Regions from separate parts of the Lentzea sp. NPDC036949 genome, predicted to be linked through region 3. Evidence: riboswitches for the same ligand, from Rfam matches in the RefSeq annotation. Region 3 holds a riboswitch; each other region holds the start of a gene.
What was found. Region 3 has a riboswitch for cobalamin ahead of ACZ7CD_RS09860 (FecCD family ABC transporter permease). Riboswitches for the same ligand answer to the same signal wherever they lie in the genome.
Positions count from the first base shown of each region.

Region 1: linked by a shared signal. The riboswitch ahead of ACZ7CD_RS15870 (CbtB domain-containing protein) and the one ahead of ACZ7CD_RS09860 (FecCD family ABC transporter permease) in region 3 are both predicted to bind cobalamin.
Region 2: linked by a shared signal. The riboswitch ahead of ACZ7CD_RS30010 (LPXTG cell wall anchor domain-containing protein) and the one ahead of ACZ7CD_RS09860 (FecCD family ABC transporter permease) in region 3 are both predicted to bind cobalamin.
Region 4: linked by a shared signal. The riboswitch ahead of ACZ7CD_RS16685 (ribonucleoside-diphosphate reductase subunit alpha) and the one ahead of ACZ7CD_RS09860 (FecCD family ABC transporter permease) in region 3 are both predicted to bind cobalamin.

Region 1 is NZ_JBVJRA010000005.1:74,707-81,660, reverse strand. Features, by position in the region: gene metH (methionine synthase) at 1-2,108, shown strand, start outside; gene ACZ7CD_RS15880 (HAD family hydrolase) at 2,101-2,757, shown strand; gene ACZ7CD_RS15875 (CbtA family protein) at 2,754-3,503, opposite strand; gene ACZ7CD_RS15870 (CbtB domain-containing protein) at 3,520-3,708, opposite strand; cobalamin riboswitch at 3,741-3,915, opposite strand; gene ACZ7CD_RS15865 ((2Fe-2S)-binding protein) at 3,964-4,614, opposite strand; gene ACZ7CD_RS15860 (phosphoribosyl-ATP diphosphatase) at 4,721-4,984, shown strand; gene hisG (ATP phosphoribosyltransferase) at 4,999-5,859, shown strand; gene ACZ7CD_RS15850 (antibiotic biosynthesis monooxygenase family protein) at 5,856-6,149, shown strand; gene ACZ7CD_RS15845 (phosphoribosyltransferase) at 6,105-6,734, opposite strand.
Region 2 is NZ_JBVJRA010000012.1:125,104-132,057, forward strand. Features, by position in the region: gene ACZ7CD_RS29995 (AfsR/SARP family transcriptional regulator) at 1-539, shown strand, start outside; gene ACZ7CD_RS30000 (terpene synthase family protein) at 876-3,029, shown strand; gene ACZ7CD_RS30005 (FAD-dependent monooxygenase) at 3,132-4,220, shown strand; adenosylcobalamin-variant (AdoCbl-variant) riboswitch at 4,289-4,360, shown strand; gene ACZ7CD_RS30010 (LPXTG cell wall anchor domain-containing protein) at 4,409-5,656, shown strand; gene ACZ7CD_RS30015 (hypothetical protein) at 5,653-6,066, shown strand; gene ACZ7CD_RS30020 (hypothetical protein) at 6,081-6,845, shown strand; gene ACZ7CD_RS30025 (CbiQ family ECF transporter T component) at 6,868-6,954, shown strand, end outside.
Region 3 is NZ_JBVJRA010000003.1:75,631-82,584, reverse strand. Features, by position in the region: gene ACZ7CD_RS09865 (ABC transporter ATP-binding protein) at 1-361, opposite strand, end outside; gene ACZ7CD_RS09860 (FecCD family ABC transporter permease) at 361-1,383, opposite strand; cobalamin riboswitch at 1,419-1,561, opposite strand; gene ACZ7CD_RS09855 (YciI family protein) at 1,645-2,064, shown strand; gene ACZ7CD_RS09850 (3-isopropylmalate dehydrogenase) at 2,129-3,166, opposite strand; gene ACZ7CD_RS09845 (S8 family serine peptidase) at 3,484-6,753, opposite strand.
Region 4 is NZ_JBVJRA010000005.1:243,593-250,546, reverse strand. Features, by position in the region: gene ACZ7CD_RS16700 (MbtH family protein) at 1-98, opposite strand, end outside; gene idi (isopentenyl-diphosphate Delta-isomerase) at 326-910, shown strand; gene ACZ7CD_RS16690 (ribonucleotide-diphosphate reductase subunit beta) at 896-1,882, opposite strand; gene ACZ7CD_RS16685 (ribonucleoside-diphosphate reductase subunit alpha) at 1,936-5,301, opposite strand; cobalamin riboswitch at 5,405-5,614, opposite strand; gene ACZ7CD_RS16680 (hypothetical protein) at 5,678-5,845, shown strand; gene ACZ7CD_RS16675 (LysE/ArgO family amino acid transporter) at 5,811-6,359, opposite strand; gene ACZ7CD_RS16670 (LysR family transcriptional regulator ArgP) at 6,459-6,954, shown strand, end outside.

The DNA.
Region 1 (6,954 bases), on a different contig from region 3:
ACTGGAAGGTCCGCGTCGCCACCCGGTTGATCGAGGACCTGACGACGAACTGGGGCCTGCGCCGCTCCGACATCATCGTCGACTGCCTGACGTTCCCGATCTCCACCGGCCAGGAGGAGGTCCGCCGCGACGCGGTCGAGACGATCGAGGCGATCCGCGAGCTCAAGCGCCGCTACCCGGACGTGCAGACGACGCTGGGCCTGTCGAACGTCTCCTTCGGACTCAACCCGGCCGCGCGCCAGGTGCTGAACTCGGTGTTCCTGCACGAGTGCGTGCAGGCGGGCCTCGACACGGCGATCGTGCACGCGTCGAAGATCGTGCCGATGGCGCGCATCCCCGACGAGCAGCGCGCGGTGGCGCTGGACCTGGTCCACGACCGCCGCCGCGAGGGCTACGACCCGCTGCAGAAGCTGATGGAGCTGTTCGAGGGCGTCACCACCAAGTCGAACTCCGCGTCGCGCGCCGAGGAACTGGCCGCGCTGCCGTTGTTCGAACGGCTGGAGCGCCGGATCGTCGACGGCGAGCGCAACGGCCTGGAAGCGGACCTGGACCTCGCACTGGACGAGCGCCCGGCGTTGCAGATCATCAACGACACGCTGCTTGCGGGCATGAAGACCGTCGGCGAGCTGTTCGGCTCCGGCCAGATGCAGCTGCCGTTCGTGCTGCAGTCCGCCGAGGTCATGAAGACCGCCGTCGCGCACCTCGAACCGCACATGGAACGGTCCGACGACGGCGGCAAGGGCCGCATCGTGCTCGCCACGGTCAAGGGCGACGTGCACGACATCGGCAAGAACCTCGTCGACATCATCCTGTCCAACAACGGCTACGAGGTCGTGAACATCGGCATCAAGCAGCCGATCAACGCCATCCTGGAGGCCGCGCAGCAGCACCGCGCGGACGCGATCGGCATGTCCGGCCTGCTGGTCAAGTCGACCGTGGTCATGAAGGAGAACCTGGAGGAGATGAACTCCAGGGGCGTCGCGGCCCGCTGGCCGGTGCTGCTCGGCGGCGCCGCCCTGACCCGCGCCTACGTCGAGAACGACCTGACCGAGATGTACCTGGGCGACGTCCGCTACGCCCGCGACGCGTTCGAGGGCCTGCGCCTGATGGACGCGATCATGGCGGCGAAACGCGGAGAGACCCCTCTGGTCGACCCGGAGGCCCAGGCGAAGGCCGCCGAGCGCAAGGCCCGCCGCGAACGTGCGCTGCGCATCGCCGCGGCCCGCAAAGCCGCGCCAGGAGAGGAAGAAGCGGGAACCGGTCGTTCCGACGTGGCCACCGACAACCCGGTGCCGGTGCCGCCGTTCTGGGGCAGCCGCGTGGTGAAGGGCATTCCCGTCGCGGACTACAGCGCGCTGCTGGACGAGCGCGCGACGTTCATGGGCCAGTGGGGCCTCAAGGGCACGCGCGGCGGCGGCCCGACCTACGAGGAGCTCGTCGAGACCGAGGGCAGGCCACGGCTGCGGTACTGGATGGAACGCCTTGCGACAGAAGGTGTTCTTGCTCACGCCGCGGTCGTCTACGGCTACTTCCCGTGCGTGTCCGAGGGCAACGACCTGGTCATCCTGACCGAGCCCTCCCCGGACGCGCCGGAGCGCTTCCGGTTCCGCTTTCCGCGCCAGAAGAGGGATCGGCGCCTCTGCCTGGCCGACTTCTGGCGCGCCCGCTCGTCGGGTGAGGTCGACGTCATCGCGTTCCACCTCGTGACGATGGGCCAGCCGATCGCCGACTACGCCAACGAGCTGTTCGGCAAGAACGCGTATCGTGAGTACCTGGAGGTCCACGGACTGGGGGTCCAGCTCACCGAAGCGCTGGCCGAGTACTGGCACAAGCGCGTGCGCGAGGAGCTCGTGTGGCCGGCGGGCGGGTCAGTGGCCCAGGAAGACCCCGCCGCCGTCGAGGAGTACTTCAAGCTCGGCTACCGCGGCGCGCGGTACTCGTTCGGCTACGGCGCCTGCCCCGAGATGGAAGACCGCCGGCGCGTCGTCGACCTGCTCGACCCGGCCCGCATCGGCGTCACGCTGTCCGAGGAACTCCAGCTCCACCCGGAACAGTCCACCGACGCCTTCGTGGCGCACCACCCGGAGGCGAAGTACTTCAATGTCTGACCCGCAAGCTGTCCTGTGGGACATGGACGGCACGCTGCTGGACTCCGAGAAGCTGTGGGACATCCCGCTCTACGAGTACGCCGAGAAGCTCGGCGGGATCCTGTCGCTGGAGACCCGCGAACGCATGGTCGGCAGCAACGTCCCCACGACGATGCGCCTGCTGTTCGCCGACGTCGGCATCGAACCGACCGACGCCGACATGGCCGACGGCGCCGCGTGGATCTCCCGCCGCACCGAGGAGGTCTTCCGCACCGGTCTGCCGTGGCGTCCGGGCGCTGCCGAGGCGCTGCGCGCGGTGCGGTCGTCCGGCGTGCCGATGGCGCTGGTGACCTCCACCGAACGGTCGCTGACCGAGGTCGCGCTCGACACCATCGGCCGCGACCTGTTCGACGTGACGGTGTGCGGCGACGAGGTGGACGGTCTGAACAAGCCGCTGCCGGAGCCGTACCTGAAGGCGGCGCGGTTGCTCGGCGTGGACGCGGCCGGGTGCGTGGCGGTCGAGGACTCGCCGACCGGTGTCGCCTCTGCGGTGGCGGCCGGGTGCACCGTGCTGGTCGTGCCGTGTGACGTCGAGGTGCCGGCGGGGGAGCGGCGGGTGTTCCGCGACTCCCTCGTCGGCGTCGACCTCGAAGTGCTGCGCGCTCTTTAGAGAGCCGCGACGGGTGCCTTCGCCCGGCGTGTCGCCGGATCGACCAGCAGGCCGAACACCACGCCGAGACCGATGTGGAGCGTGGCCAGCTGGGCGAGCGAGCTGAGGCGGAACTGCCACAGCACGGCCACCGGCATGTCCGCCGGGATCGTGTCCGGCGGCGCGGGGAACGCCACCAGCACCACCGCCACCGCCGCCACGACCGCGAGCAGCACCGCGGTCACGCGGACCGGGTGCGGCTGCGCGGCCAGTGCCGAGGCGAGCCAGCTCGCTCCCCAGACGATCGCCAGACCGGCCACCACCACGCCCAGGTACAGCGCGGTGCGGTAGTTCACCGTGTCCGGGTCGCCCACCGCGGGCGGGTTCGCCGGGTACTTCAGCCACGGCAGCAGCGCCACCGCACCGAACACGGCGACTCCGAACGCGGTGCTGCGGGTGAACGGCGTGCGGTCGGCGAACCAGCGCTTCGACAGCGCGTAGGCCGTGGCGAACACCAGGCCGACGGCGATGCCGACGATCACCACGCCGAGCATGCCGCCCGCGATCTGGACGCCGCGGCTGACCAGCCCCTCCTCGCCGTGCGAGTGGGAGTGGCCGTCACCGGCGGGGGCGCGGGCCTCCTCGACGGCCAGTGCGGCGCGGATGGGGATCTCGGTGACCAGGAGCTGCACGAGCGCGGAGGCGGTACCGGCGATGGCGCCGGCCGCGAGTCCGCGCAGTGCGATCGACCTGTACGTGGTCGTCATCTGCGTGATCAGCGGATCAGTGGCAGGGAACGCCGAGGGCGTGGCGGCCGTCGTGGAAGAACTCGTGCAGCAGCTCCGAGCTCGCACCGAGAGCGAGGCCGTTCTCCTGCAGGACCAGGTAGGTGACGATCAGGCCGAGCAGTGAGACGGCGAAGGCCCACTTGGGCACGCGGACGGCGGACAGGCTTGCTGCAGGGCTCGTCATGACGGGCTCCTCCATACCTCGTGGAAGGTGAAACTCCTTACGGCGCCGCAGCCGGTCTCCTGACTCCCGGATCAACGCTGCCCCCGCGTCTTCCCAGCCCCTCGCGGGACCAGTGACGTGCTCGGCGGGGATCGCTTCCCGGTCACAGTGGCGAGGACCGCGCCGGATTTCCACCGGCTTCCCGTCACTGCGGCGCGTGCACCGTAAGGTGAACGGCGGTTCACGCACAACCGGCCATAAGAGTTGTCGTCTTCATCACTTCACAAGAGGGCAGTCCCCGCACTTCCCACCTGCGGCAACGCGGTAGTAAAGGCAGCACGACCGGCGCAGGAACGCGACCTCGCCGGGCAGGGTGACGAATTCCCCGGCACCTTCGAACGGTGGCGCTGCCATGAGCCGGTTGCCGCGTTCCTCCGCTTCCTCCGCACTCAGCGCACCCGCTCGCACCACCATTTTCAGCGCGCCCGCGATGTTCGACATCGCGTTGCCCCACAGCAGACCGCGTGCCACGGGCACGACCGCGTGGACCGCCTCCACGACCGGTGCGAGCGCCTCCGCCGGGCGCGGGCCGAGCCGCGGGGTGTCGATGCGGACGCTCAGGCCGTTGCGGCGGTGGTGCTGCCACCACAGGTTCTCCGGGCGCACGTCGATCGGCAGGTCCGTCGCGGTGAGCGGGCTGAGCAGCCGCGCGGTGTAGCTGAGGAAGAACAGGCTGGCGGCGACGCGGGGCTCGGCGGCGTTGTAGCGGGCCGCGATCGCGTCGATGGTCTCCCTGAGGGCGGGGCCTTCGAGCAGTGCCGTCCCCGGCAGCCACGAGTCGTCCGGACGGCCCACGTCCAGCGCGAAGAACGGGTTGATGCCGCGCACCTGGCGCAGCGCTGCGAGGACTTCGGCGAACTCCGACACAGATTCACGCTACTGGGTGTCCATGCAGGACAGATCACGTCCACGGGCTGGAACAGAGGTGACCGCGGTGTGGACCACCCGTCCGGAGGTGGGAGGATGTGCCCCCGTGAAGACCTTCGACTCGCTGTTCGCCGAACTGACCGAACGAGCCCGCACCAAGCCGGAGGGTTCCGGCACCGTGGCTGCGCTTGAGGCCGGCGTCCATGCGCAGGGCAAGAAGGTCCTGGAGGAAGCGGGCGAGGTCTGGATCGCCGCCGAGTACGAGTCCGACGAGAAGCTCGCGGAAGAGATCTCGCAGCTGCTGTACCGCCTCCAGGTGATCATGCTGGGCCGCGGCCTGACCCTCGACGACGTCTACAAGTACCTCTGACGGAGAGCTGACCGATGCTGCGCGTAGCAGTCCCGAACAAGGGCGCGCTCGCCGAACGCGCCTCCGCGATGCTGACCGAGGCCGGTTACCGGCAGCGGCACGAGCCGCGCGACCTGACCGTGCTCGACCCGAACAACGAGGTCGAGTTCTTCTTCTTGCGCCCCAAGGACATCGCGATCTACGTGGCGTCCGGTGACCTCGACCTGGGCATCACCGGCCGCGACCTGGCCGCCGACTCGGGTGCCGACGACAACGGTTCCTCCGTCGAGGAGCTGCTGGCGCTGGGCTTCGGCGGGTCCACCTTCCGCTACGCGGGCCCGCGGGGCACCGACTGGACGGTCGAGGACCTGGAGGGCAAGCGGCTCGCCACCGCCTACCCGAAGCTGGTCGGCCGCGACCTCAAACGCCGCGGCATCAACGCCACGGTGATCCGCCTCGACGGCGCGGTCGAGATCTCCATCCAGCTCGGCGTGGCCGACCTGATCGCCGACGTCGTGGGCTCCGGCCGCACGCTGCGTCAGCACGACCTGGTGGCGTTCGGCGAGCCGATCTGCGAGTCGGAGGCGGTCCTCGTGCACCGCGCGGGCTCGGAGCTGTCGCCGGCCAAGAAGCAGCTGCAGGCCCGCCTGCAGGGCGTCGTGTTCGCCCAGCAGTACCTGATGCTGGACTACGACTGCCCGCGCACGCTGCTGGACGAGGCGATCAGCCTCACGCCGGGCCTGGAGTCGCCGACGGTCGCGCCGCTGGCCGACGAGAACTGGGTCGCGGTGCGGGCGATGGTCCGCCGCCGCGACGCGAACCGGGTCATGGACGAGCTGGCCGCGATCGGCGCCAAGGCGATCCTGGCCTCGGACATCCGGTTCTGCCGCCTGTGATCCTGGAGCACGCCGTGCTGGACGTCCTGCCCGGACGTGCGGCGGAGTTCGAGGAGGTCTTCGGCGAGGCGCGGGAGCTGATCTCCGCCTCGCCGGGCTTCCTCGGCCTGCGGCTGTCGCGGTGCCTGGAGGACCCGAACCGGTACCTGCTGCTGGTGCAGTGGGAGTCGGTCGAGGCGCACACGGTCGGGTTCCGCCAGGGCCCGTCCTACGCCCGGTGGTCGGAGCTGCTGCACCGGTTCTACTCACCGTTCCCGGTGGTCCAGCACTTCGAGGACCTCGGCGTCTGAGGTCTGCTCGAAGCGGTCGTACCACCGGCTCACCGCACCGAGGTGCCGCGGCAGGAGCACCGCCACCACGGGCGTGCTGAACGTGCGCACCGACTGCCTCGCGGCGACCGGCACGGCCAGCACCAGGCGGTTCGGCCCTCGTCGCTCCAGCCAGCGCAGGGCGGCCCGCGCGGTGACACCGGTGGCCAGCCCGTCGTCGACCACGACCACGTCCCGCCCCTCGACCACGAGCGGCGGCCGGTCCCGCCGGTACAGCGCGGTCCTGCGCGCGGCCTCGGCCCGTTCGCGGTCGCAGCCCGCGGCCAGCTGCTCCTCGGTGAGCCCGAGCGCTCTGAGCACCGCGGCGTCGTAGATCGGCGCGCTGTCCACCGCGACCGCGCCGACCCCGTACTCGGGGTGCCCCGGCGCGCCGATCTTGCGCGCCACCACCACGTCCAGCTCGGCCCCGAGGACGTCCGCGACCTCCGCCGCCACCGGCACACCGCCGCGCGGCAGCCCCAGCACGAGCGGGTCGTGCCAGGTGTGCTCCGCAAGCTGCGCGGCCAGGGCGCGGCCCGCCTCCCGCCGGTTCGCGAACCTCTTCACAGTCCCGCCGACGCTACGCCTCGTCCCCGTTCCCGCGGCACGCACGAACGGCGTAAAGCCGCTGGCAGCTACTTCACCCGGTGCAACGGCGCGGTGTGTTGGGACGACTTCTGAGCGCCTTCTGGTCTGCGCCACCTGGGAAAGGCGGCCGCACTCGTCCTGGTCGCGCTCGTGCCGGCCCTCACCAGTGAGACGCAGACCCGCGCACTGGGCATCGAGA
Region 2 (6,954 bases), on a different contig from region 3:
ACGAGTGCGTCGCCCACCTGGAGCTGTCGCTCGCGGCGTTCCACGAGGCGGGCGACTGGCGCGGTGAGGCGTTCGCGCGCACCGACTTCGCCCACACCGCGCTGGAGCTCGGCAGGCCGGCCAAGGCGCTGGAGATGGCACGCACGGCGGCGGCGTTGTGCCGCACCGGAACCGGGCTGGCCGACGACGACGCGGTGCTGCGCGGCCTGGTCGACGCCGAGGACGGCTACGGCGAGCTCGGCCTGTCGTTCGCGCTGGCCATCGCGGCCGAGGTCGAGGGACGGCTGCACGACGCCGTCCGGTACGCGCGGTGGTGCGTGGACGCGATCACGCGGTCCGGCCGCCACTGGGCCGGTGACCGCGTGCTGGGCCAGCTGTGCCGGCTGCACGCGGCGCTCGGCGACCACGGGACCGCCGTCGCCTTCGGGGAACGGGCGGTCCGCGCCGCCGAGGGCCTGAACCAGCCCAGGGCGGTCGCCGTCGCCCGCGCGCTCCTCGCCGCGGCTACAACCACAGCCCCAGCAGCACCAGCGCGGTGACGGCCGCGGCCACGACCGCCACGGCCACCCACTGCTCCACGACGTCCCTCGTCCTGCGCATTCCCGGCTCCCCTCGGTGGTGTGGCCACCGAGGGTGCGCGGCACCGCCCACACCTCGTCCCCACCGCGGTCACACCGGCTCACCCGGCGGAACGGTGGTGACGGGACTGCGTGCGCGCAGTGGTGCGCTGAGTGTGCGCCGTGAACGTCCGGTTGATCTGATCGGGCGACGTCCCACCGCCAAAGTGTGGATCAAGGTCGCACCATCTGGCGCCGTCGGGCACCGGACTGGTTGCGTTCGGGGCATCACGTCCACCGCGCGGAGGTCCCACGCCCATGCAGCCGTTCCAGCTGCCGGAGTTCTACACGCCCCACCCGGCCCGGCTGAACCCGAACCTCGAACGCGCCCGCGTCCACACGCGGGCCTGGGCGCGCGAGATGGACATGGTCGACGCGCCGCAGCACGGCACGGTGATCTGGACCGCCGCTGACCTCGAAGCGCACGACTACGCGCTGCTCTGCGCGTACACGCACCCCGACTGCGACGGGGAGGCGCTCGACCTGATCACCGACTGGTACGTCTGGGTCTTCTACTTCGACGACCACTTCGTCGAGCTGTACAAGCGCACCAGGGACGTCCCGGGCGCGCAGGCCCACCTCGACCGGTTGCCGCTGTTCATGCCGGTCGACGGCCACATCACCGCACACCCGGCGAACCCGGTGGAGAAGGGCCTCGCCGACCTGTGGCGCCGCACGGTCGGCCGGCACTCGCTCGACTGGCGGGAGCGGTTCGCCGCCAACACGAAGCACCTGCTCGACGAGTCGATGTGGGAGCTGCACAACATCAGCGCGGCCCGGCTCGCCAACCCGATCGAGTACGTGGAGATGCGCCGCAAGGTCGGTGGCGCACCGTGGTCGGCGAACCTCGTCGAGCACGCCGTCGGCCTCGAGGTGCCCGCGCGCATCGCGCTGTCCCGGCCGATCGGCGTGCTGCGCGACACCTTCAGCGACGCCGTGCACCTGCGCAACGACCTGTTCTCCTACGAGCGCGAGGTGCTCGACGAGGGCGAGCTGTCCAACGGCGTGCTGGTGTTCGAGAAGTTCCTCGGCCTGTCCACCCAGGCCGCCGCGGACGCCGTCAACGACCTGCTGACCTCGCGCCTGCACCAGTTCGAGCACACCGCGCTCACCGAGGTGCCGATCCTGCTCGACGAGCACGGCATCGACCCCGTCGGCCGCGCGGCCGTCCTGGGTTACGTGAAGGGCCTGCAGGACTGGCAGGCGGGCGGTCACGAGTGGCACCTGCGGTCCTCGCGGTACATGAACTCCGGTCCGCCGCCGCAGCTCGGCGTCCTGGGCTCGTTCGCCAAGACCCTGCCGCAGCGGCTCAGGCAGTTCTCCAGCACGCCCAGGGTCGTCGAGCCGTACGCGCTGCCGGCGTTCGAGGTGCCGTTCACCCTCTCCCTGGCACCGCACCTGGACCAGGCCCGCGACCAGGTGGTCGCGTGGGCGGTCGAGCAGGGCATGACCGGTGAGGGCGTCTGGGACGAGGCCCAGGTCCGCGGGTTCGACTTCCCGCTGTGCTCGGCGGGCATCGACCCGGACGCGACGGCGCAGGAGCTGTACCTGTCCGGCTGCTGGCTCACCTGGGGCACCTACGCCGACGACGCCTACCCGCTGTGGTTCGGCCGGACCCGCGACCTGCTCGGCGTGAAGACGCAGACCACCCGCCTCAAGGCGTGCATGCCGGTCGACCTCGTGCAGACCGTGGTGCCCGCCAACGCGATGGAGCGCTCGCTGGCCGAGCTCTGGCAGCGGACCGCGGCGCCGATGAACCCGGCCTTCCGCGCCACGTTCCGCCAGACCGTCGACGCCATGCTCGACGCGTGGGTGTGGGAGGTGGTCAACATGCACCACAACCGCATCCCGGACCCGGTGGACTACGTGGAGATGCGGCGCAGCACGTTCGGCTCCGAGCTGACGACGTCGCTGTCCCGCTTCTCGCACTCCGCGATCGTTCCCGAGCAGCTGTGGCAGACGCGGGTCGTGCAGACGATGGAGCGGTCGGCCATGGACTACTGCACGATGCTCAACGACGTCTTCTCGTACCGCAAGGAGATCCAGCACGAGGGCGAGGTGCACAACATGGTGCGCGTCGTCGAGAACTTCCTCGGCGTGCCGCAGAGCCGTGCCTTCGAGCTGACCTACGCGCTGATGGACGCCCGGCTCGGCCAGTTCGTGCGGTCCGTCGAGACCGACCTGCCGAAGATGTTCGACGACCTGGCCCTGGACGCCGGCGCGCGGGCCGGCCTGACGCGGTACGCCGACGAGCTGAAGGACTGGATCGCCGGGATCATCCACTGGCACGAGGAGACCAGCCGGTACGACGAGGCCGGCGCGCTGCCGGTGGGCCGGCTCCCGGTCTTCCACCGCGGTCCCACCGGTCTGGGCACCGCGGCCGCCCGGCTCACCTCCCGAACGCCGGGCTGAGCCCCCGGTCAGCCCCGGTCAGCCACTGACAGCCGTTGGTCAGCCCCCGGTCAGCGCACCCCGCCACGGTGTGCGCATCGGCCACTCCACAGGGGGAGCACCATGACGAACGTCCTCATCTCCGGCGCCAGCATCGGCGGTCCGGCGCTGGCCTACTGGTTGCGCCACCACGGCTTCGACGTCACCGTCGTCGAACGCCACCGCGGCCTGCGCCCCGGCGGCCAGGCCGTCGACGTCCGCGGTCCTGCGCTCGACGTGGTGGAGCGGATGGGCCTGGGGGACCGGTTGCGGTCCATGACCACGGGCATGCGCGGCATGAGCGTGGTCGACGAGGAGGGCACCGAGCTCCACCGCTCCACCGAGCACACGCTGACCGGCGGCGACCTCGCCAGCCCCGACGTCGAGGTCATGCGCGACGACCTGGCACGCCTGCTGTTCGACGCGGTGGAGGGCGTCGAGTACCTCTTCGACGACACCATCACCGCGATCGACGGCACCCGCGTCACGTTCGAGCGGGCCGCCCCGCGGGACTTCGACGTGGTCGTGGGCGCGGACGGGCTGCACTCGAACGTCCGGCGGCTCGTGTTCGGTCCCGAGGCGCAGTTCGTCCGCCACCTGGGCACGAACCTCGCCGTGTTCACCGCGCCGAACTTCCTGGGCCTCGACCACTGGCAGGTGTTCCAGCAGGGCGAGGTCGTCGGCGGCGGGGTCATGAGCGCCCGCGCCAACGCGGAGTGCCGGGTCTACATGGGGTTCTACGGCGAGGTGGACTTCGACCACCGCGACGTCGAGGCCCAGCGGCGGCTGGTGGCGGAGAAGTTCGCCGACGCCGGGTGGGAGTGGCAGACCGCGCTCAAGCACATGTGGGAGGCGCCGGACTTCCACTTCGACGCCATGGCGCAGGTCCGGATGCCGTCCTGGTCGCGCGGCGGCGTCGTGCTGCTCGGCGACGCCGGCTACTGCGGTTCGCCGTTGTCCGGTCAGGGCACGAGCTTGGCGCTCGTCGGTGCGTACGTGCTGGCTGGCGAGCTGAGCGTGAACCGCGAGACCGCGTTCCAGCGCTACGAGGAGCTGCTGCGCCCGTACGTGACGGCCAACCAGGACATGGCGCTGAAGAACCAGGCCAACGGCGGGCAGCCGACCGAGGAGTTCGCCGCGGTCGTGAGCTCCTTCCAGCTCCCCGGCCGCTGATGGCCCGGCTCACAGCCATTTGACTCGGGGTGATCCCTCCCGCACGATCGGGTGGACAACAGCATCCGCACGCCGCGGGGGAAGCCGGTGGAACTCCGGCGCTGACCCGCAACGGTGACAGTCCGAATGCCCGTGGCGCGCGGTGGCTCCATCGACCCGTCGAGGACAGCGGGGCAGGGGGAAGAGCAGTGATCCGGACATCCGCGCTGGCCGCAGTGGTAGCGGCCGCGCTCGTCGTGACACCGGCCGCTCAGGCGGCCGAGCCGCCGTCAGCGGGAACGTGGCTGGCCGGCCAGTTCGTCGGTGGCGACCACCTGGTGAAGGGGCCGGACCTCGTCGACCACGGCCTGACCGCGGACGGCGTGTACGGGCTCGCGGCCGCCGGTGTCGGCCGGTCGACGGCGGTGCGGGCCGCGGCGTGGCTCGCCGAACCCGAGCAGTTCCAGTACTTCGCAGGCGACGGCGAGGCCGAGTCCTACGTCGGTGGCCTGGTGAAGCTCGCGCTGGTCGCGCAGGCGCTGGGCACCGACCCGCACGCGTTCGCCGGTGCCGACCTGCTCGAACGCCTTGCGGCGCTGCGGGAGGAGTCCGGCCGCTACCGCGACCGCACCGACCCCGACTACGACCAGACCAACGCGTTCACGCAGGCGCTGGCGATCATCGTGCTGACCCGCGCCGACCAGCCGGTGGCGCAGCCGGTCGCGTTCCAGGTGTCCACGCAGTGCGCGGACGGCGGGTTCCCGATCTCGTTCGGGCAGCCGGTCTGCAAGTCCGATGTGGACGCGACGGCGATCGTGCTGCAGGCGTTGCAGGCGGCGGGGGAGCCGACGGCGTCCGCGCGGGCGCTGGACTGGCTGGTGGCGCAGCAGAAGGCGGACGGCGGGTTCCCGTCGGCGTTGCAGGGCTCGAACGCCAACAGCACCGGCCTCGCGGTCGGCGCGCTCGTCGGGGGCGGCCGGACGGTGGTCGCGGACCGGGCCGTGGCGTACCTGCGGTCGTTGCAGGTCGGCTGTGCCGGACCGGAGGCCGCTCGCGGCGCGATCGCCTACGACAGCACGGGTTTCGAGGTCTACGGCGCCGTGCGCGCGACCACCCAGGCGATGCTCGGCCTGGCCCGCAAGGGCCTCGCCGACGTGTCGTTCGCCGGTGCCACGCCCGGTGTGCCCGCGGTCGACTGCGCGACCCCGCCGACCACCACGCCCCCGTCGACCACCGCACAGCCGACCGTGCCGCCGACGACGACCGCTCCGGTGACCACCTCGTCGACGGCCACCCCGGTCGCTCCCGCGCCGGCCGGTCCGACGCCCCCGGCCACTCAGCGGCTCGCCGCGACCGGCCCCGAGGAGGCCGTCGCGCTGACCCTGCTCGGTTCCTCCGCGCTGCTCGCCGGCGCCGTGCTCGTCCTCGTGTCCCGTCGTCGGAAGGTTGGTGCGTGATGCGCCGCATCCTCGCTGTCCTCGCCCTGGTCGCGAGCTCGTTCGTCGTCGCACCCGCCTCCGCCGCGGACTGCGCGGGCGTGAAGGTCGTGGTGGACTTCACCGCGCTGGGCGGCGGCGTCCAGACCGGCTGCGCTCCCGGCGACCCGGCCACCGGTCTCGCCGCGCTGACCGGCGCGGGCTTCACGTACTCGTTCGTGCCGCGCCAGGCCGGTTTCGTGTGCCGGATCAACGCGCTGCCGAACCCGTGCACCGCGCCCACGACCAGCGCCTACTGGTCGTACTGGCACGCCTCGCCCGGCGGTTCCTGGGCCTACAGCTCCGCGGGTGCGGGCAGCTACGACCCGGCGCCCGGCAGCGTCGAGGGCTGGGCGTTCGGTGCCGGCACCGCCCCCGGCGCCACCCCGTGACGAGGTTCTTCTGCGTGCTGGCACTGGTGATCGCCGCGGCGGTCCCGGTGCCGGCTCAGGCGGCGGGCTGTGACGGCGTGACCGTCGTCGTCGACTTCCGCGGTCTCGGCGGTGGTGTGCAGCAGGGGTGCGCGGCGGGCAGTCCGGGCTCCGGGGTGGCGGCGCTGGCGGCGGCCGGGTTCAGCTACGCCTACGCGTCACGGCAGCAGGGGTTCGTCTGCCGCATCAACGGCAGGCCGGGCACCGACACCGACAGGTGCGTCACCACCTCGCCCGCCACCGCGTACTGGTCGTACTGGCACGCGCCACCCGGTGGTTCGTGGTCCTACAGCAACCAGGGCGCGGCGACCTACGTGCCGGCCCGCGGCAGCGTCGAGGGGTGGGCGTTCGGGGCGGGGGAGCAGCCGGGGATCGCCCCGCCGGCCGCACCCGCCCCACAGCCACCGGTCCAGCAGCCGCCCGCTCAGCAACCGCCTGCCCAGCAGCCTCCGGCCCAGCAACCGCCCGCACCGCCGCAGGTCCCCGTGACCCCGCCTGCCGGGCAGCCGTCCACCACTGCACCGCCCTCGTCCTCTGCCGCGACGACTTCGGCGTCGGCTTCGGAGCCGTCTTCGAGCACGTCCGCCGCCGTGACCTCGGCCGCGGTCGAGGAGAAGGCGCAGCAGCAGGACCAGGAGCCGGGTAGTCCGTTGTGGACGGTGCTCGGCGTGCTGGCGATCGGCGCGCTGGTCGTGGCGGGACTGCTCGTGGCCCGTCGCCGGCGCAGCGCGGAAGAGTGAGCGCTCGGCGGGGGTTCGCGGCGTGAGGCTCCACTCCGGCGCGTGGTGGCTGTGGGCCCTGGGCCTGGCCACCGCCGCCAGCCGCACCACGAACCCGTTGCTGCTGGGC
Region 3 (6,954 bases):
CGAGGTGTCCGACGTCCACTGTGGCCAGAGCATCGGCGACGACAGCGGCGTCGCGCACGGGGTCGCGGTCGTGCGGCAGCCGGCCCATCTCCACGACCTCGGTGACGGTGAAGTCGAACTCGACCTGCGACTCCTGGGTCAGCGCGGAGAGGTCGCGGGCGAGGCCCTGTCGCCTGTGGACGTTCTCGCCGTCGAGCAGGACCGCGCCGGCGTCCGGTCGCAGCGCCCGGTAGACGCAGCGCAACGTCGTCGACTTGCCGCTGCCGTTCGGCCCGACGATGCCGACCACCTCGTCGCAGGCGTGCAGCGTGATGCCGGAGATGATGTTCCGCACGGTGACGTCGTGCACCTCGACGCGCATCAGCGGCCTCCGAAGACGTACGCCCTGCGGCGCATCAGGAAGATGAAGCACGGCACGCCCAGCGCGGCCGTGATGACGCCGAGCGGCAGCTCCTCGGGTGCGGCGAGCATCCGCGCGGCGACGTCCACCCACACCAGGAAGCTGGCACCGGCCAGCGGTGCGAGGGCCAGCACCTTGCGGTGGTCGGCGCCCACGACCATGCGCGTGAGGTGCGGCAGCATCAGCCCGACGAACCCGACGGCCCCGCTGACCGCCACCAGCACCCCGGTCATGGCCGCGGTGACGACGAAGAGGTGCGTGCGGAACCGGTTCACCCTCACCCCGAGCGTGGTGGCGGTCTCATCGCCCATCGCCAGCGCGTTCAACGGCCGCGCCTTGGCCATCAGGTAGGCGATGCCCAGCGCGGTCACGACCGTGGCGACCGGCAACGACCTCCAGTCCGCCCCGCCGAGGCTGCCGAGCAGCCAGAACATCGCCGCCCGCGCCGCCTCCCCGTGCGGTGCCTGGAACACCAGCAGCATCGCCACGGCCGAGAACCCGTAGGCGAGCGCGGTGCCGGTCAGCACGAGCCGCAACGGCGTGAGCGCCCCGCTCGACCGCGCGGTGAGGTAGACGAGCGCGGTGGCACCGAGCCCGGTGAGGAACGCCCCCGTCGACAGCGCGTACACGCCGAGCCCGGACAGCACCCCCATCGTCGCGACCGCCGTGGCACCCACGCTCGCCCCCGAGGAGATGCCGAGCACGTACGGGTCGGCCAGCGCGTTGCGGACCATCGCCTGGATCGCGACGCCGACCGCGCTCAGCCCCGCGCCCACGACGGCGGCGAGCAGCACGCGCGGCAGCCGGATGTTCCAGACGATGTGGTACTGCCCGGCGAGGTGGGCGGGCACGGTGCCGCCGGTGACCGCCTGCCACAGCAGGTCGGCGGTGACGCCGAAGGGGACGGAGACGGGGCCGAGCGCGACGCCCGCCACGATGCTGATGACGAGCACGCCGACGAGCGCGCTGATCTTCCCGATCACATGTGCCCTTCCCGCAGTCCACGGCAGGAGTTGGAGTCCTATGTCTGCCGTGTGCGGGCATTCGGGCTCGTCCCCTGGCCGGGGACCTACCGTTGCGGGTCAGCGCCGGACTTCGACCGGTCTTCCCCCACGCACGACTTCGGGTGACCCTACCTGCGCAAACAGGAAGTTCGAAAATTTCTCCGCTGTGATGTCGATCCGGCGGGGTGCCCGTTCGACCTGTGGACGTCAGCGAGCAGGGCACAACGCAGGGAGACCACCGTGAAGTACATGCTGATCATGCGCGCCACCGACGAGGCCTACGCGAACATGGGCGAGCTCGACTTCGACAAGATGCTGGAGGTCGTGGGCGCGTTCAACGACGAGCTGATCCGGGCCGGGGTGCTGCTCGCCGCCGAGGGCCTCGCCGACCCGTCCGAGGGCGTCGTCGTCGACTTCTCCGCCGAACCGGCGATCGTGACGGACGGCCCGTACGGCGAGACCAAGGAGCTGTTCGGCGGCTTCTACCTGCTCAACGTGTCCTCGCTGCAGGAGGCGGTCGAGTGGGCGAAGCGGATGCCGATGGCCGGGCCCGGGTTCAAGACCGAGATCCGCCGCGTGCCGACGATCGACGAGTTCCCGCAGGACAACGAGTGGATCCAGAAGGAGCGCGCCTGGCGCGAGTCCACCGCCCAGCTGTGAAAGTCACGCGGGGACCTTTCGTGCTCTACAAGAGTACGAAAGCTCCCCGCGTGCACTACAACGGTCAGCCCGTGCGGACGTTCGAGGACACGAGGGCGGCCAGGCGGTCGCCGATCGCGTACGTCGCGCCCGGCGACTGGTGGTCGCGGGTCGCCAGGTCGAACGCCACGGACGCCTCGATCCGGCGCGACGCCTCGTGCTCGCCGAGGTGGTCGAGCAGCAGCGCGACCGACAGCACGGCGGCCGTCGGGTCGGCGATGCCCTGGCCCGCGATGTCCGGTGCCGAACCGTGGACCGGCTCGAACATCGACGGGTTGCGCCGCGTCACGTCCATGTTGCCCGACGCGGCCAGGCCGATGCCGCCCGTGACGGCGGCGGCGAGGTCGGTCAGGATGTCGCCGAACAGGTTGTCCGTCACGATCACGTCGTACCGGGCGGGGTCGGTGACCAGGTGGATCGTGGCCGCGTCCACGTGCTGGTACGCCACCGTCACGTCCGGGTGCTGCAACGAGACCTCCTCGACCACGCGCGACCACAGCGAGCCGGCGTGCGTGAGGACGTTCGTCTTGTGCACCAGCGTCAGGTGCCGCCGCGGACGGGCCGAGGCGCGCGCGAAGGCGTCCCTGACCACGCGCTCCACGCCGAACGACGTGTTGAGCGACACCTCCGTGGCGATCTCGTGCGGGGTGTCCTTGCGCAGCAGGCCACCGTTGCCCGCGTACGGGCCCTCGGTGCCCTCGCGGACCACCACCATGTCGATCTCCGGCGGGTCCGCGAGCGGGCTGCGGACGCCGGGGTAGAGACGGGCGGGGCGGAGGTTCACGTGGTGGTCGAGCTCGAACCTGAGGCGCAGCAGCAGGCCGCGCTCCAGGATTCCGCTCGGCACCGACGGATCGCCTACCGCTCCGAGCAGGATCGCGTCGTGCTGGCGGAGCTCACCGAGCACCGACTCGGGCAACAACTCTCCCGTGGCGTGCCAGCGCGCCGCGCCGAGGTCGTAGCGAGTGATCTCGGCCGCCGGAACGACCTCGTTGAGGACCTTCAGGGCCTCAGCGATGACCTCGGGCCCGATCCCGTCTCCTGGGATCACTGCGAGCCGCATCCACACACCTCCCAGGTGTCAGTCCCCAATTGGTGGGACTACTTTCCTCCGCGAAAGGTTACCGGCACCACGGCCGCTCGCCGCATGCCGGACACCCCATCGGGGTGTTATCTCCCGTACTGCGGGACACCCACACGGCCCATTCCGCACTTTCGAGTGTCACTCGATCGCAGGAACAGGGTCGCGTCAAGGGGTGACGCCCGGCAGTTCCACGCAGTAACCCCGCTTTCCCCGGAACGCACGCGGGGACCTTTCGTACTCTCTGAGAGTACGAAAGGTCCCCGCGTGGACTTCAGCAAACGTCGGAGGAGAAGGGGCTAGGAGCGGCCGCTGGCCCGCACGGTGACGACAGAGGCGCGGTCGCCGGTGGCGTTGTGGTGGTTGAGCACCAGCAGGCCCTCGGACTTGTCGAGCTCCAGGGCCTTCGCGTCCCGGTTCACCACGAGCGCGGTGCCCGGCTTCGCGAGGTACGACAGCGCCGCGTCACCGCCGCCCTGCACCCACAGACCCGGCTTGAGCGGGTCGAAGGACAGCGGGCGGTCGATGACGTCGATCAGGCCGTTCGCGTTGCCCGGCGCCACGTAGTAGCCCGTGGTGCCGGCGGTGTACGAGATCCGCGAGGTGTCCTTCGCCGGGTCGATGCCGAGTGCGGTGAGCAGCACCGGCAGGACCGCGACGTTGGTGTCGGCGGTGTTCGTGTCGACGTCGCCCCACTGGTTGTTGACCGCCTGGATGTCGACCTCCAGGCCCGTCTTGAGGTCGACGGTGGTCGCGACCAGCAGGTCGGTGTCGGTCAGGCGCGTCGCGAACGTCTCGAAGTCCGCGACCCCGTCACCGGTGGTGTCGATGTCGATGAACGGGACGGTGTTGACGCCGAGGTTGTACCAGTTGCCCCACGTCGCGACACCGAACGCGAGCAGCGCCTCCTCCGGCCTGCCCTGGGCCTTGGCGAGCGGGGCCGTGGAGGCCGCGCCGACGTAGCGCAGGTCGCCGCCCTTGGCGGTCTCGTTGAGCGCGCAGTTCTCGGTGACGTTGCGGCGGCAGTCGCGCAGCTTCGGCGAGGACGCCTGCAGCTCCAGGACGCTGACCAGCGAGCGGTACGCCTGCGAGCCGGTGCCCTGGTCGACGCCGCGGCCGTTCAGGTTGAGCACGGCCTGCTTGTCGCCGCCGCGGAACCGCAGCAACGGGAAGGTGCTGATGTCGGCCACCGGCTTGGGCGCGGCGTAGACGGACACGCGCAGCGGCACCACGGCACCGGCGGTCGGCGTGAGGGTCACGCGACCGGAGGCGTCCGCGAGGAACTGGCGCGGCGTGTCGAGCTGCGTCGTCGCGACGGTCGGGTCGATCGTCTTGCGCAGCGCCTTCGGGTCGTCGATCTTCAGCGTCACCTTGACGCGGGCGACGCCGCGCGGGCTCAGCTTGACCTTGTCCTGCGAGAGCACGTAGCTCACGCCGGGGATCGTCGTGGCCGCGGTGTAGCCGACCTTGTACTCCACCGGCTTCGTGGACTTGTTGACGATCTTGATGGTCTTGCTCCTGGAGACCGGCTTCGAGACCTCGACGGTGCCGAAGTTGGCGCTCACGTAGCCGTGGTCGTCCTCGACGAACGCCAGCACCTGGTTGTCCAGCGCGGACTTGGCGTCCACGCGGCCGGTGCCGACCCGGTTGGGCGCGAAGGTCTTGCCGTTCTCCTTCACGTCCGCACCGGCGGTGTTCATGATCGAGGCCTTGACCTCCTCCAGCGTCCAGTCCGGGTGCGTCTGACGCACCAGGGCCGCGATGCCCGCGACGTGCGGGGACGCCATCGAGGTGCCGGAGATGACCGAGCGGTCGTTGCCGGAGCCCACGGCGGTCGAGGAGATCGTGTCACCGGGCGCCGCGACGTCCGGCTTGATCGACTGACCGCGGGTGCCGCGGCTGGTGAACGAGCTCGGGGTGTCCGAGATGGACTGGTCGTAGGTCGGCGTCGAGGTGCGCAGCTCGCCCGCGAGGCGGACGGTCAGCGTGCCCGCGTTCAGCGCCGGGCGCACCTGGGCGGTGGCGTCACCGGTGAACTGGAACATCGGGATGGCGGTGTTGCCCGCGATGCCGGCCGCGAAGTTGTTGAGCGTGGACGACAGCAGCACACCGGCACCACCGGCGGCCTGCACGTTGTTCGCGCGGGCGGCGGAACCGCAGCGGCGCGTCGCGTCGTTGTCGTCCCACTCCAGCCACACGAACTTGCCTGCGACCGCGTCGGTGATCGGCTGGCAGCCGTCGAGGTTGCCCGCCTGCGTGAGCTTCACCGCGGGCAGCGTCTTGTCGTAGCCGGGGTAGCCGGTGAAGTTCTGGCTGTACTGACCGGCCTTGAGGCCCTGACCGGGCACCTCGGCGCCGTCGCGCAGCACGTAGGAGTCGCGCACCGACGCCACCGTCAGCGCCTCGGGCGTGTTGCCCGGCGAGCCGCCGATGTCGTAGAGGTCGCCGCCGTTGCCCGCGGAGAAGACCGGCATGACGCCGACCTTGAACAGCTTCTTCACGAAGAGGCTGTCGGGGTCGTCCGGGGCGCCGTAGTCGGAGCCGAGCGACAGGTTGACCACGTCGAGGTGGTCGGAGAAGTCGCCGTCGCCGTCGGGGTCGAGCGACCAGTCGAGCGCCTGCGAGGTGACGTTGGTCGAGCCGTCGCAGCCGAAGACCTTGAGCGCGTAGACCAGGGCCTTCGGCGCGGTGCCGGGGCCGATCCTCATCGCGTTCAGGCTGTCGGCGGTCAGCTTGGTGTAGTCGCCCTTGAACGTGCTGCCGTCGGCGTTCTCACCGAAGCCGGCCGTGGTGCCCGCGACGTGCGAGCCGTGGCCGTTGCAGTCGATCGGGTTGGGGTCGGGCTTCGGCGTGTTGATCGCCGGGTCCTTGCTCTCCCCGTCGTAGTCCTCGCCGACGAAGTCGTAGCCGCCGACGACCTTCGCGGTCGGGAAGTTCGGGTCGGCCTTGCGCGGGTCGACGGCCTTGAACGCCTCGACCGTGCCGGGGCCGCCGAAGTTGGCGTGCGTGTAGTCGACGCCGGTGTCGATGATGCCGACCCGGACGTCGTCGCCGAGCTTGCCGTACTGCTGCCAGGTGTTGACGACCCTGGTGAGCTGCACCGCGTTCGAGTTGTCGCGCTTCTTCGGCACGACCGGGTAGACCGCGACGACGTCGGAGCGCTGGGCCAGCTCGCGCACCTTCGCCGCGTCCGCCGTCACGACGACACCGGGAACGCCGTTGGAGGTGCGGAACACCTCCCTGGTGGCGCCGTCCTTGGCCGTGAGCTCGCGGACGACCCCGTCGACAGCGGCCGACGTGTCGTTCTTCGCCTGCTTGGCGGCCTGCTTCTGCGCCTCTTTGCCCTGGCCCTGCTTCTCCGCGAACGCGTCGACGGCGGGCTTGCGGTCCAGCGCGACGAACGCGGTGACCTGGCCGGCCTGGTTCAGCCTGGGAGAAACCTTGAGCTGCAACGCCTTCGCGTCGAGCCCCTGAGCACCCTTGACCGGCTGCGCGAGCGGTTCGCCCTGCGCCTGCGCCGGTGCGGTGGCGGGTGCGATCAGCAGTGTGGTGATGGCGGAGAACACCACCAGGCTTGATCGTCTTTTCACAACGTTGCCCCAACCGAGGTGTGTGCCTTCGACCCGAACACGCAGTGCCGCGCCCTCGACGGCACCGGGTCAACCTCGCTGGGACGCTAATCGCTGATCGTGTGTCTGCGATTGCCCCGAAAGTATGAATGTTGTCTACGGGTAGTTGCCTGTTACGACTTCGTTGTGAAGGACGACAGA
Region 4 (6,954 bases), on a different contig from region 3:
CCGGCGGGCACCTGCAGCACCGCCGGCCAGATCGAGTACTGGCCCGCCGGGCTGACCAGCACCAGGAACATGGTGTGAGCCGAAGCGAACGGGGTCATGCGTCCAGGGTGACGTGGACCACCTCGGGCGGCGCTCGGCGCGCGCTCAAGTCGCCGCCGGGTTGCCGCTGCGCGGAGTCCTCACGGCCACCGGGTGTCGGCGTGCCACACTGCTGCGCGCCGCGTTGCCCTGCCGCCCGCAAGCCACCCACGTTCCCTCGACGACAACGATGTCGGCGCCCAGGTTCCGGTGCCCCGCCCGAGTGTGGTTACGTGTGGTCGTGACTGTGGAACAGGTGGTCCTGCTCGGCGAGGACGGTTCGGCGATCGGCGTCGAGGACAAGGCTGTCGTGCACCACGCGGACACGCCGCTGCACCTGGCGTTCTCCAGCTACGTCTTCGACTCGGCCGGCAACACCGTGCTCACCCGCCGGGCGCTGCACAAGAAGACGTTCCCCGGCCTGTGGACCAACACGTGCTGCGGCCACCCCCTGCCGGAGGAGGACATGGCCGAGGCGGTGCGGCGGCGGCTGCGCGACGAGCTCGGCATGGACGTCGGCGTGCCCGAGCTGGTCCTGCCGGCATTCCGCTACCGGGCGGAGATGGACGGTGTCGTCGAGAACGAGATGTGCCCGGTGTTCCGGGTGCTGTCCGACGCCGAGCCGGTGCCGAACCCCGACGAGGTCGACTCGACCGAGCGCGTGCCGTGGAGCGTGTACGCCTCGAGCGTCCTGGACGGGACCCGGCCGGTGTCGCCGTGGTCCCGCCTGCAGGTCGCCGAGCTCGTGGAGCTCGGGCCCGATCCGCTCGCGTGGCCGGTGGCGGACCGGGCCGGGCTCCCTAAGGCCGTGGTGCTGTCACCACTGCAGTGAGCCGCCGTTCTGGTACTCGATGACGCGGGTCTCGAAGAAGTTCTTCTCCTTCTTGAGGTCCATCATCTCCGACATCCACGGGAACGGGTTCTCCGCCGGCTCCCACACGGGCTCGAGCCCGAGCTGTGCGCAGCGGCGGTTCGTGATGAACCGCATGTACTGCTCGCACAGCTCGGAGTTCAGCCCCAGGATGCCGTTCGGCATGGTGTCGCGGCCGTAGGCGATCTCCAGCTCGCAGCCCTCCGCGAGCATGGTGCGCACCTCCGCCTGGAACGCGTCGTCCCACAGGTGCGGGTTCTCGAGCTTGATCTGGTTGATCGCGTCGATGCCGAAGTTCAGGTGGATCGACTCGTCGCGCAGGATGTACTGGTACTGCTCGGCGACGCCGACCATCTTGTTGCGCCGCCCCAGGGACAGGATCTGCGCGAACCCGGTGTAGAACCACATGCCCTCGAACACCACGTAGAACGCGACGAGGTCCTTGAGGAACGCCCGGTCGCGGTCGGGTGTGCCGGTGCGGAATCCCGGGTCCTCCAGGTGCCGGGTGAACTGCAACGCCCACGCGGCCTTGTCCGTGATGGACGGGATCTCCCGGTACATGTTGAACAGCTCGCCCTCGTCGAGGCCGAGCGAGGTGCAGACGTACTGGAACGTGTGGGTGTGCACGGCCTCCTCGAACGCCTGGCGCAGCAGGTACTGCCGGCACTCGGGGTTGGTCAGGTGCCGGTACACGGCGAGCACGATGTTGTTGGCCACCAACGACTCCGACGTGGCGAAGAAGCCGAGGTTGCGCTTGATCATCAGGCGCTCGTCCGCGGTGAGGCCGTCCTTCGACTTCCACAGGCCGATGTCGGCCTGCATGGACACCTCGGTCGGCATCCACGCGTTGTTGCAGCCGGCCAGGTACTTCTCCCACGCCCAGTGGTACTTCAGCGGCAGCAGCTGGTTGACGTCCGCACGACAGTTGATCATCGCCTTGTCGTCCACGCCGACCCGCGCGGCACCGGCGTCGATGATGTGGTCGGTCACTGGCAGGCCTCGCAGTCGGTGTCGGTGGTGGAGCAGGCGACGGGGGAGACGGCGTTGAGCTTGCCGTCGGTGCCCTGCAACGTGGACTTCTCCACGTGCGTCGCGCTCTGCGTCCGCAGGTAGTACGTGGTCTTGAGCCCGCGCAGCCACGCCAGCCGGTAGAGCTCGTCGAGCTTGCGGCCGCTCGGCGCGGCCAGGTAGAGGTTGAGCGACTGCGCCTGGTCGATCCACTTCTGCCGGCGCGAGCCCGCCTCGACCAGCCAGGCGCTGTCGACCTCGAACGCCGTGGCGTACAGGGCCTTCAGGTAGGGCGGCACCCGGTCGATCGCACCGAGGCTGCCGTCGTGCAGCTTGAGGTCGGAGACCATCTGCTCGTCCCACAGCCCGCGCTGCTTGAGCGCCCGCACCAGGTGGGGGTTGACGACGGTGAAGTCGCCGGACATGTTCGACTTCACGTAGAGGTTGCGGTACAGCGGCTCGATCGACTGGTTCACGCCGGCGATGTTCGCGATGGTCGCGGTCGGCGCGATGGCCATGACGTTCGAGTTCCGCATGCCCTGCCGCACCTTGGCCCGCAGTGCGGCCCAGTCCATCGTGGACCCGCGGTCCTGCTCCAGCTCGTCCGCGGCGCGGTGCCGCGCGAGGATCTCGACCGAGTCGATCGGCAGGACGCCCCGCGACCACAGCGACCCGTCGAACGACCGGTACGCGCCGCGTTCCCGGGCCAGGTCGGCGGACGCCTCGATGGCGTAGTAGCTGATCTCCTCCATGCTGCGGTCCGCGAACTCCACGGCCTCCTGCGACGCCATCGGCGTGCCGAGCGTGAACAGCGCGTCCTGGAACCCCATCAGCCCGAGACCGACCGGCCGGTGCCGCAGGTTGGAGTTCCTGGCTTCCGGGATCGTGTAGTAGTTCACGTCGATCACGTTGTCGAGCATCCGCACGGCCGTGCGCACCGTCTTGCGGAGCCGGGCGTGGTCGATGCCGTCCTCGGTGACGTGCCGGGCGAGGTTGACCGACCCCAGGTTGCACACCGCGACCTCGTCGACCGCGGTGTTCAGGGTGATCTCGGTGCACAGGTTCGACGAGTGCACCACGCCGCTGTGCTGCTGCGGTGACCGCAGGTTGCACGGGTCCTTGAACGTGATCCACGGGTGGCCGGTCTCGAACAGCATCGTGAGCATGCGCCGCCACAGGTCCACGGCCTGGACCCGGCGGAAGACCTTGATCCCGCCACCGTCGGCCTTGGCCTCGTAGGCGCGGTACTTCTCGGCGAACTCGGCGCCGAACGCGTCGTGCAGGTCCGGCACCTCGTCGGGGGAGAACAGCGTCCACGTGCCGCCCGCGCGGACCCGGCGCAGGAACTCGTCCGGCACCCAGTTCGCGGTGTTCATGTCGTGGGTGCGGCGGCGTTCGTCGCCGGTGTTCTTGCGCAGGTCGAGGAACTCCTCGACGTCGATGTGCCAGGTTTCGAGGTAGGCGCAGACCGCGCCCTTGCGCTTCCCGCCGTTGTGGGCGAGGCCGGCCGTGGTCAGGTAGGACTCGTCGGTCTCGACCTCGAGGTCGAACACCTCGGGGACCACCTCGGTCTCCCGCACGTCGCGGACGCGCGAGAACACCATGCCCCGGTGCTCGACCCAGTCTGGCTCGGTGGTCGGGCGGCAGCCGGCGAGTTCGGCGATGCCCTCGACGGCGGGAACCCCGACGTCGAGGTCCTCGCCGGCAGAGGGGATGCCGAGGCGCAGCAGCTGGTAGCGGGCACCCGCGGCGAGCGACCGCGACGTCGTGGTGAAGTGGACCTCGACGCCGCGGGAGGCACCGCCGCTCGACTCCAGCAGGCCTTGCAGGAGCTTCCGGGTCTGGGCGTGCGGCAGGTGGGAGAACCTGCGGGCGATCCGCTTCCGGCGGTCGTCGTCGTAGAGGTCCTCAGGCGTGAACGGGAACGCGGAGGCACCCACCTCGGGTTCGGAGGCCCAGTGGATCCACACGCGGGTGTCGTCGCGGCCGTTCTCCCGGAAGGGGACACCGCGCGCCGACAGGTGCTCGCGGACGAAGTCCAGGTGCGCGTCCAGCCCGGGTTTCCCGGAGACACCCCACCGCACCCCGTCCTCCGACAGGTGCCCGCCACCGAGCAGGACGCCGTACAGACGAGCATCGTCCTCGCTGAAACCGGCGACGGGCACGACCTCCCGCGGAACCACCCTGGCGACGAGGTCACCCTTCTCCAGCCGACCGGCGTCCACCCACTCCGGCCGCACCTCGTCGCCGGCGAGCTGCTTGAGCGTCCGCGCGTTCTCCTGGCCGAGCGGCACGCCCCTGACGGCGTACAACGGGTGTCCGGCGGTGACCCTGAGGGGTGCGGCGGAGTGCTCGACCTCCACCTCGACCATCGGGTCGACCTGGTCGTAGAGCATGACGTCGGTGACCTCGCGGTAGGTGCCGCTCACCCCGAGCACGAGGTCGCCGGCCACGACGTCCCTGATCGCCTTGACGCCGTCGGCGGTGTGGACGCCGGTGTCCGGTGCGAAGCACTGGTTCACGGCCACGGCCGTGTCGTTCGCGATCTTCAGGAACGGCACCACGCCCTGCGACGTGCCGTTGGTGCCCCTGATGTGCGCGCCGATGCCGCGCACCGGCGTCCAGTCGTTGCCCAGGCCGCCCGCGAACTTCGAGAGCAGCGCGTTGTTGCTGATGCCGTGGAAGATGCCGCCGAGGTCGTCGGCCACGGTGGTCAGGAAGCACGACGACAGCTGCGGCCGGGTCGTCCCGGAGTTGAACAGCGTCGGTGTCGAGCACATGAAGTCGAACGACGACAGCAGCTCGTAGAACTCGACCGCGCGGGCGTCGGGGTCGTCCTCCTCCAGGGCGAGGCCCATGGCCACGCGCATGAAGAACGCCTGCGGCAGCTCGTAGCGGCGGCCGTCGCGGTGCAGGAAGTAGCGGTCGTACAGGGTTTGCAGGCCCAGGAACTGGAACCGGAGGTCACGGGACGGGTCCAGCGCCGATCCCAGGCGGGCCAGGTCGAACGAGGTCAGCCGGGGGTCGAGCTGGCCGCAGTCGACGCCGTGCCGCACGAACGAGGCGAAGTACGACGGGTAGCGCTCGGTCATCTCGGCGTGCGACAGCGGGACGCCGCACGCCTCGGTGCGCAGCCGGTCCAGCAGCAGGCGGGCGCTGACGCAGGAGTAGTCCGGGTCCTGCTCGACCATCGCGCGGGCGGCCATGATCGGCGCCAGGGCGAGCTCGGCGTCGGTGATGCCGTGGTACAGGTTCCGCTTGGTCTCGGTCAGCACCGCCTCGGCCGATGCGTTCGGAAGATCGGCACAGGCTTCCTCGATGACCACTGAAAGGCGGTCGGGCACGCTCTCTCCTCGCGAGCTGGGCCCAGGAGGAAAAGCGCATGCGCGCACCGTTCACCGGTGCACACAGCCGCCCTCCCTCGGGGCACCGTGTCGTGCGCGCAGGCTTGCGCGCACCCCGGTGGCAGGTCTTCGGACTCGTGGGCGTCGAACTCGCGCCTACCGGCCGTCGCTTCCCAGGTCTCGCGACCCAGTGCTTCGTTGACGGCTTTCGTTCCCACTCACCGCTGCGGGGCAGTCCCGGACTCGCACCGGGTTCCCTCTTGCCTCACCGGCCCGTTGTCCGGGCCGGTGAACCACCAGTGCGGCAGATACTACATGTGGTGGTGGGTCCTTGATCACCACCCAACATGCGTGTCCCCTGGGTAGGGTGGTCGGCGTGGGTGAGGTTCGGCCGCGGGTCTTCTACGGTGCTCTGCTCAGTGCGGGGCTCGCCTCCGCGTCGCTGTTCGCGGGAGCCGCGGCGCCGGTGACGAGCGGCGTGCTGGCCGGCTGCGCGGTCGCCGCGCTGGTCACGTCCCGGCGATCAGCGCGACCCCGAGGCTGATCATCACGGCGGCGATCACGCCGTCCAGCACGCGCCACGCGCGCGGCTTCGCGAACAGCGGGCTGAGCAGCCGGGCGCCGAACCCGAGCGCGGCGAACCAGGTGATGCTCGCCGTCACCGCGCCGACGCCGAAGAGCCAGCGGCCGGCGGCGATCGACCCGAGCAGCAGCACGGTGTCGAGGTAGACGTGCGGGTTGAGCCACGTCAGCGCGATCGCGGTGAGCACGGGCCGGTGCCGGGCGCCGGTGTCGGCGTGCAGGGCCTGCGGGCGCAGTGCGCGCCGCGCGGCCAGGAACCCGTACCCCAGCAGGAAGAGCCCGCCCACGACCGCGGCGACGGTGACCGCCTGCGGCCACCGGGTGACGATCGCGCCGAACCCGGCGACGCCCACGGCGACCAGGACCGCGTCCGACACGGCGCACACGGCGACCACCTTCGCCACCGCCTCGCGGCGAAGTCCTTGGCGCAGCACGAAAGCGTTCTGGGCGCCGATCGCGACGATCAGGGTCATCATGGTGCCGAAGCCGAGCAGCAGGTCTGTCACGCGGTCCACGCTATTGACGCGTTCTTGATGAGGCCAGCTGAAGATTCTTACGTACCATTAGCGCTCGTGATGGACCTCGACCTGGTGCGCACGCTGCTCGCGGTGGTGGACAGCGGCACGTTCGACGCCGCCGCCACCGCGTTGCACGTCACGCCTTCCGCTGTCTCGCAACGCATCAAGGCGCTCGAACAGCGCACGGGCCGGGTCCTGCTGGTCCGCGCCCGCCCGGTGCGGCTCACGCCGTCCGGTGAGGTGATCGTCCGCTACGGTCGGCAACTGCTGGCGCTCGACCAGGACCTCGGGGCGGCGCTCGGCGAGGACGCGGTCGTGCGGGTGCCGATCGCGGTGAACGCCGACTCGCTCGCCACCTGGTTCCTGCCCGCGCTGCACCGCGTGCCGCCCGAGCTGCGGATCTCGTTCGACCTGCACCGCGAGGACCAGGACCACACGACGGCGTTGCTGCGGCAGGGAGCGGTGATGGCGGCGGTGACGTCGTCGCGCGACCCCGTCGCCGGCTGCTCGGTGCGCAAGCTCGGCCACATCCGCTACGCCGCGATGGCCGCCG